DNA from 2 places in the Cupriavidus sp. BIC8F genome. Region 1 is predicted to be linked to the other one. Evidence: riboswitches for the same ligand, from Rfam matches in the RefSeq annotation. Region 1 holds a riboswitch; the other holds the start of a gene.

What was found. Region 1 has a riboswitch for glycine ahead of RS901_RS32855 (D-amino acid dehydrogenase). Riboswitches for the same ligand answer to the same signal wherever they lie in the genome.
Region 2: it holds a riboswitch for glycine, as region 1 does, so the genes downstream of both, gcvT (glycine cleavage system aminomethyltransferase GcvT) here and RS901_RS32855 (D-amino acid dehydrogenase) in region 1, are expected to answer to the same signal.

The regions. Positions count from the first base shown of each region.
Region 1 is NZ_CP136095.1:2,759,818-2,763,223, forward strand. It holds gene RS901_RS32850 (TonB-dependent receptor) at 1-1,416, opposite strand, end outside; glycine riboswitch at 1,627-1,725, shown strand; glycine riboswitch at 1,726-1,844, shown strand; gene RS901_RS32855 (D-amino acid dehydrogenase) at 1,901-3,169, shown strand.
Region 2 is NZ_CP136094.1:1,183,718-1,187,123, reverse strand. It holds gene gcvH (glycine cleavage system protein GcvH) at 1-289, opposite strand, end outside; gene gcvT (glycine cleavage system aminomethyltransferase GcvT) at 380-1,507, opposite strand; glycine riboswitch at 1,606-1,731, opposite strand; glycine riboswitch at 1,753-1,840, opposite strand; gene RS901_RS05615 (glycine zipper 2TM domain-containing protein) at 1,937-2,167, opposite strand; gene RS901_RS05610 (UvrD-helicase domain-containing protein) at 2,452-3,406, shown strand, end outside.

The sequences.
Region 1 (3,406 bases):
GTCCTCGGCGAAGTACCAGGCGTCCTGCGCATACAGCGCCTGGGTCTCGGTCTTGCCGGCAAAGGCGTTGTTGAAGGCGGTGATGGTGGCCGCCTGCCAGTCCGAGGTGTTGTAGGTGGTGTTGGTCAGCCGGTAGTTGTCGTAGTGGTAGCCGAACGTGACCCAGTGCCCGCCCTGCAGTTGCTGCGGGCGGTAGTCGGCCTTCAGGTCGAGTGTGCGCCAACCGGTGCCATCGCCGTAGGTCACGGTGCCCGGCCCGTTGCCGGCGGTGTTGGCGCTGCGGCTGATGTCCTTGCTGACATCGAACAGCGACGCCACGCCCGAGAAATTCCAGCCGGTCTCGTTGCGCGTGCGCAGCGACAGGCCATAGAGCCAGCGCGCGTCCTCGCCGTTGCTCGGGGCAAAGGCGTTGGCGGGAATCACATAGCGATAGCCGCCGATATTCACATTACCGCTCGACACCGCATTGCCATTGGCATCGCGCAGGTAGCTGCCCGTGGCGCTGGAGCGGTCCTGTTGCCAGTAGGCGGCAGTGAACTGCGCCTGCAGGGTACTGGTGATGTCGTAGCCAAGCTTGAGCTTGAGCTGGTCCTGCACGGTATGCGTGACGCCCTCGCTGTTCACGCCCATCACCACGCGGTCGCGGCCGGTCTGGTCCTGGTCGAAGTGGGCGCCGGTGACCGGCTTGTCGGCGGAAGTGGCGCGGGCTGTGGAGCGCGCCACGGTATAGAAGCTCAGCGGCTGGCTCTTGCTGTCCTGCCGGTCCACGCTGACCAGCCAAGAGAACGGGCCGACGCGGTCGCCCACATAGGCGTTGGCGTGGACCCCGTTGAAGTTATCGTGCGTGCCATACAGGCTGAAGCGCTGCGTGAACAGCTGCACGCTGGCATCGCCCTCGAACTTCTCCGGCGTGCGCGTGGTGATCAGCACCGTCGCACCCAGCGAGTTGCCGGGATACAGCGCCGAATACGGGCCGTACAGCACATCCATGCGCTCGATCTCGGCGCTGTTGACCAGCGACCAGCGCGGCGGGAAGCTGAAGTCCGAACCCAGCAGGTTGGACAGCAGCAGGCCGTCCGCATAGACCAGCCCCCGCGCCGACTGGCGCGAACTGGTGCTGCGCACCGAGATGATCGAGTTCATATCGCCGATGAAGCGCTTGCGTACGGCGAGGTTGGGCGCGTATTTGAGGGCGTCTTCCGTGTTTACCACATTGAAGTCGGCCATGCGGCGGCTGCTGATGCCGTAGGCCGGCGAGGGCGTGTTGGGCGGTATGGCCGGCGTCTCGCCGCGCTCCGACTTGGCCGAGACCACCACCTCCTGCAGCGGCTCGGGCGCGTCCACCGCCTGGGCGGCGGCGACAGCGGGGCCCATCAGCACCGCCGAAACGGCCAGCGCAATGCGATTTTTCTTCACTGGAAAACCTTGTTGTCGTCTTTTTTTTGGCTCGCCCCACCTGAGCGCGGCATACGGCGCTTCTCCCCGAGAGCGAGCGCTGACATTTTATGGGGCACGGGGACGCAGGCCGATGCGACATAGCGACGCGGGCGGCGGGGCCGCCTAAGCGTTAACCCGCATATCCAACGTCAAGTCTTGTCACTACATTGCCCGGATTGGCGTCAAGCCAATGTGATGCAGGGAGAGACTGTCGCGGCGCCCGCCGCGGACGGCGCCGAAGGAGCAACCGCCCCGGAAACTCTCAGGCAAAAGGACCGGCATCACCAGTCAGTGCACTCTGAAGAATGCCGGACGCTATCGTCCGCCGGCATACCGAAGGAGCAAGCGCACCCCGCCCTGTCGGCCGGGTGTCGTGAATCTCTCAGGTCCAGAACAGAGGGGGCGTCCGCCACGCATATTGCGTCCGGGCTCCCACCATCGACGTTCCTGGAACCTGCAGATCATGAAATCAATCGCTGTCATCGGCGGTGGCATCACTGGTGTCACCACGGCCTACGCGCTGGCCCGGCGCGGATTCTCCGTCACGCTGTTCGAACGGCACCGCTATGCCGCCATGGAGACCTCGTTCGCCAATGGCGGCCAGTTGTCGGCCTCCAACGCCGAGGTCTGGACGCACTGGTCCACCATCATCAAGGGCATGAAGTGGATGCTGCGCAACGACGCCCCGCTGCTGGTCAATCCCCGGCCCAGCTGGCACAAGCTGTCGTGGTTCGCCGAGTTCATCGCCGCGATCCCCCACTACCGCCGCAACACCATCGAGACCGCGCGCCTGGCCATCGCGGCGCGTGAACACCTGTTTGACTGGGCGGCGCAGGAAGGCATTGATTTCGACCTGAAGAAAGAGGGCATCCTGCATATCTACCGCGACAAGGCCGGCTTCGAGCATGCCGGCCGGGTCTCGGCGCTGCTGGCGCAGGGCGGGCTGGAGCGGCGCGCGGTAACGCCGCAGGAGATGCGCGCGATCGAGCCGACGCTGGCCGGCTCGTACTACGGCGGCTACTTCACCGAAAGCGACTCCACCGGCGACATCCACAAGTTCACCAGCGGCCTGGCCGCGGCCATCGATCGGCTGGGCGTGCGCTGCCTCTACGGCCAGGACGTGCGCGCGGTGAAGACCGACGGCAGGCGCGCCACCGTGACCGTGCAGGACGGCGCCGACACGGCCACCTCCACCTTCGACGGCGCCGTGATCTGCGCCGGCACCGCCAGCCGCGCGCTGGCCGCGGGGCTGGGCGACCGGGTCAACATCTATCCGGTCAAGGGCTATTCGATCACGGTCAACCTGACCGACGAGGCCAGCCGCGCCGCCGCACCGGTGGTAAGCCTGCTCGACGACGAAACCAAGCTGGTCACCAGCCGCCTGGGCCACGACCGCTTCCGCGTGGCCGGCACCGCCGAGTTCAACGGCTACAACCGCGATATCCGCGCCGACCGCATCCGCCCGCTGGTGGAATGGGTGCAGCAGTGCTTCCCCGCCGTCAGCACGCGCAGCGTGGTGCCTTGGGCCGGGCTGCGGCCGATGATGCCGGACATGCTGCCGCGCGTGGGGCGCGGGCGTGCGGCCTGCATCTTCTACAACACCGGGCACGGGCACCTGGGGTGGACCTTGTCGGCGGTGACGGCGGATATGGTGGCGGGGGTCGTTGACCAGCATCTCGGCGCGAAGGTGGCGGTCGCGGCGGGTGCGCCGCTGGCATTGGCCAAGGCCTGAGTTCGCGGGTGTTTTCTCCCCCATTTGTGGGATAGGGCCACCGTGCTCGAACAGCGCCGCGCCGTGATGGAAGCATGGGGCGGCGCATGTATACGCTTGAAGAATAGTGGAAGTGATGCCCTATCTTCGCCCGGATGAGTATCCAAGCCATCCACCAATTAATGAGGCTGCGACCATAGACACGAACCAACCAACAAAGAACAGATTCGCTGCATGCTGATTCGTGTCGAACAAACT
Region 2 (3,406 bases), on a different contig from region 1:
CGAAGGCGTCGGCATTGACGCTTTCCGGCGCGGCCGTGGCGGCCTCGTTGACGGCGATCACTTCGCCGGCCACCGGGGCGTAGATGTCGGAAGCGGCCTTTACCGATTCCACCACTGCCAGCGCGTCGCCGGCACCGACCGACTTGCCCACTTCGGGCAGTTCCAGGAAGACGATGTCGCCCAGCGCGTCCTGCGCGTGGTCGGTGATGCCGATGGTGAGCGTGCCGTCGGCTTCGACGCGTACCCACTCATGCGACTCGGTGTACTTGAGGTCAGCGGGGAAATTCATGGAGGTTCTCCGGATTCAGATCTGTTTCTTGTTGGGTGATGCCTGCCCGGCGAAGCTGCCGGCAGGCGAGGGCGACCGTTGGTATGAGCCTCAGCTCACGAGTGCCTTGCCATTACGCACAAACGGCAGTTTAACCACAGTCGCGTTGAGTTTGCGGTCGCGGATCTCCACCTGCACGGTATCGCCCACGGCGACGTCCTTCGGCAGGCGGGCAAAGGCGATGGACTGCGACAGCGACGGGCTGAAGGTGCCGCTGGTGATTTCACCGTCACCGGCCGGGGTGGTCACTTTCTGGTGGGCGCGCAGGACGCCGCCTTTGTCACGCAGGATCAGGCCGAGGAATTGCTGGCGCGAACCGGCCGCGGCCAGCGCCGGCTTGCCGGTGAAGTCGCGCTCGCTTTGCAGGTCCACCGTCCAGGCCAGGCCCGCATCCAGCGGCGAGGTGTTGATATCCATGTCCTGGCCATACAGGTTCATGCCGGCTTCCAGGCGCAGGGTGTCGCGCGCGCCCAGGCCTGCCGGGCGCACGCCGGCGGCGTTCAGCTTTTCCCAGACGGCGGCAACGTTCTCGGCCGGCACCACCAGTTCGAAGCCGTCTTCGCCGGTGTAGCCGGTGCGCGCCACCATGATCTCGCCGATGGCCGGGTCCTGGACCACGGCGGCGTTGAAGGGCTTGAGCGCATCCGAAGGCTGGGTCGAGGGGAAGGTGCTCCACACCTTGGTGCGGGCGTTGGGCCCCTGCACGGCGACGATGGCCAGAGGCTGCACGCCCGCAGGCGCAACATCCTCACGGCGCGGCGTGATGGTCACATCGCTGCCGGTGGCGGCATTGCGCGCGCGGATCCATTCGATGTCACCCAGCGCGGTGCTGGCATTGACGACCAGGCGGAAGCGGTCCTCGGCAAAGAAGTAGACGATCAGGTCGTCGATCACGCCGCCTTTCTCATCCAGCATGCAGGAGTAGAGCGCCTTGCCCGGGGTCTGCAGCTTGTCGACATTGTTGGCCAGCAGGCCGCGCAGGAAGCTGCGGGTATTGGCGCCGGTGAGGTCGACCACGCACATGTGCGACACATCGAACATGCCGGCGTCGGTGCGCACGGCATTGTGTTCTTCGATCTGGGAGCCGTAGTTGACCGGCATGTCCCAACCGCCGAAATCAACCATGCGGGCGCCGAGGGCGCGGTGGATGGCGTTGAGGGGCGTGGCCTGGAGCGTCATGGAATCCTCGGGGGAAATCTCGGTTGGCGAAAACAAAAAAGGGCCATCCGCCGCAACGCTCGCCCCGCCTGAATGTGGCGTAGCAATCCGCTGCGGCGGATGACCCCTCTGTCCTCGATACCTGAGAGATTACAAGGCGGATCCTGCCGGACCCCGACCTCGTGCGCCCCTTCGGTGGGCACGCTCGCCACGAATGGCGGGTGCCGCTCTCCAGAGTGCGGCATGCATCGTGTGCATATTGCATGCCGATCCGATCGGTCCGTGGTGCCTGAGAGTTTTCGGGTGATACCCCTTCGGCGGCGCAGGCGATGCGCGCTCTCCCGGTCGGATGCGCGCAATGTACGGGAGGCCCCGGCCTTTGTCAAACCGGGCCGGAAGGCCTGACCCGGCGGCTGTACCCGTTCCTGCGCCCCGCCGCCGGGGTGCGCATTACTTGTGCTTCTTGTCGTCGGTGACAACGTTACCGATCACGCCGCCCACGGCCGCGCCACCCAGCGTACCCAGCGCACTGCCTTCGGTGAGGATGGCGCCGCCCACGGCGCCCGCGCCCGCGCCAATCGCGGTATTACGCTGCTTCGGGGTCATGTCCGCGCAACCGGCAAAGGCCGCGACGGTCGCGCCGATCAGGGTCACCTTGGTCAAAGTCTGCAGGGTTTTCATTATTGGCTCCGATGTGATGATTAAAGCATGTCAACCCCGCCGCGCAGGCCGAGGGACATACAGTTAGAGCGTTGCGTTGCGCGATTGGCTCCGGCCTTTACGAAGTGTTACGCCAGTGACACAACCGGCCCTGTCAACGCGGTTTGCGCTGACTGACCTGCCGCGGCCAGCGTGTTAACATCGTCAGCTTTGCCGCCGTGCCCCCGTTTTTTGGGGTGCCGGCGTGTCCCGCCTGGCCTTCCGCTGTTCCTGCTGATTTCCCTGCCTCCAACCGCATCCCTCGCATGACCCATGGCCTGAACTCCGCCCAATCCGAAGCCGTCCGCTACCTGGACGGCCCTTGCCTGGTGCTGGCCGGGGCGGGCTCCGGCAAGACCCGGGTGATCACGCAGAAGATCGCGCATCTGATCGAGGACAAGGGCTTCGAGCCGCGCCATATCGCCGCCGTCACCTTTACCAACAAGGCCGCCAAGGAGATGCAGGAGCGTATCGGCAAGCTGATGGAGGGCAAGACCACGCGCGAGGGCAAGCGCATCCCGCTCAAGCAGCTGACGGTCTGTACCTTCCACTCGCTCGGGGTGCAGATCCTGCGCATGGAGGCCGAGCACGTGGGCCTGAAGCCGCAGTTTTCGATCATGGATTCGGACGACTGCTTCGGCCTGATCCAGGAGCAGCTGGGCACCACCGACAAGAAGCTGATCCGCGGCGTGCAGGGCACGATCTCGCTGTGGAAGAACGGCATGGTCGACCCGGAGGCAGCGATCGCGCAGGCCACCAATGCCGACGAGCACCAGGCCGCGCTGGTCTACCGCAACTACGTGGCCACGCTGCACGCCTACCAGGCGGTGGATTTCGACGACCTGATCCGCCTGCCGGCCGAGCTGTTCGCGCGCAATGAAGCGGTGCAGCTCAAGTGGCAGAACCGCCTGCGCTACTTCCTGGTCGACGAATACCAGGACACCAACGCCTGCCAGTACCAGTTGCTGAAACTGCTGGCGGGCGGCTCGCACCTGCGCGCGCCGGCCTTTACCGCGGTGGGCGACGACGACCAGGCCATCTATGGCTGGCGGGGCGCCACGCTGGACAACCTGCGCGGGCTGCAGACCGATTTTCCGGGCCTGAAGGTGATCAAGCTGGAGCAGAACTACCGCTCCACCGTGCGCATCCTGGAAGCGGCCAACGCGGTCATCGCCAACAACCCCAAGCTGTTCGACAAGAAGCTGTGGAGCGAGCACGGCA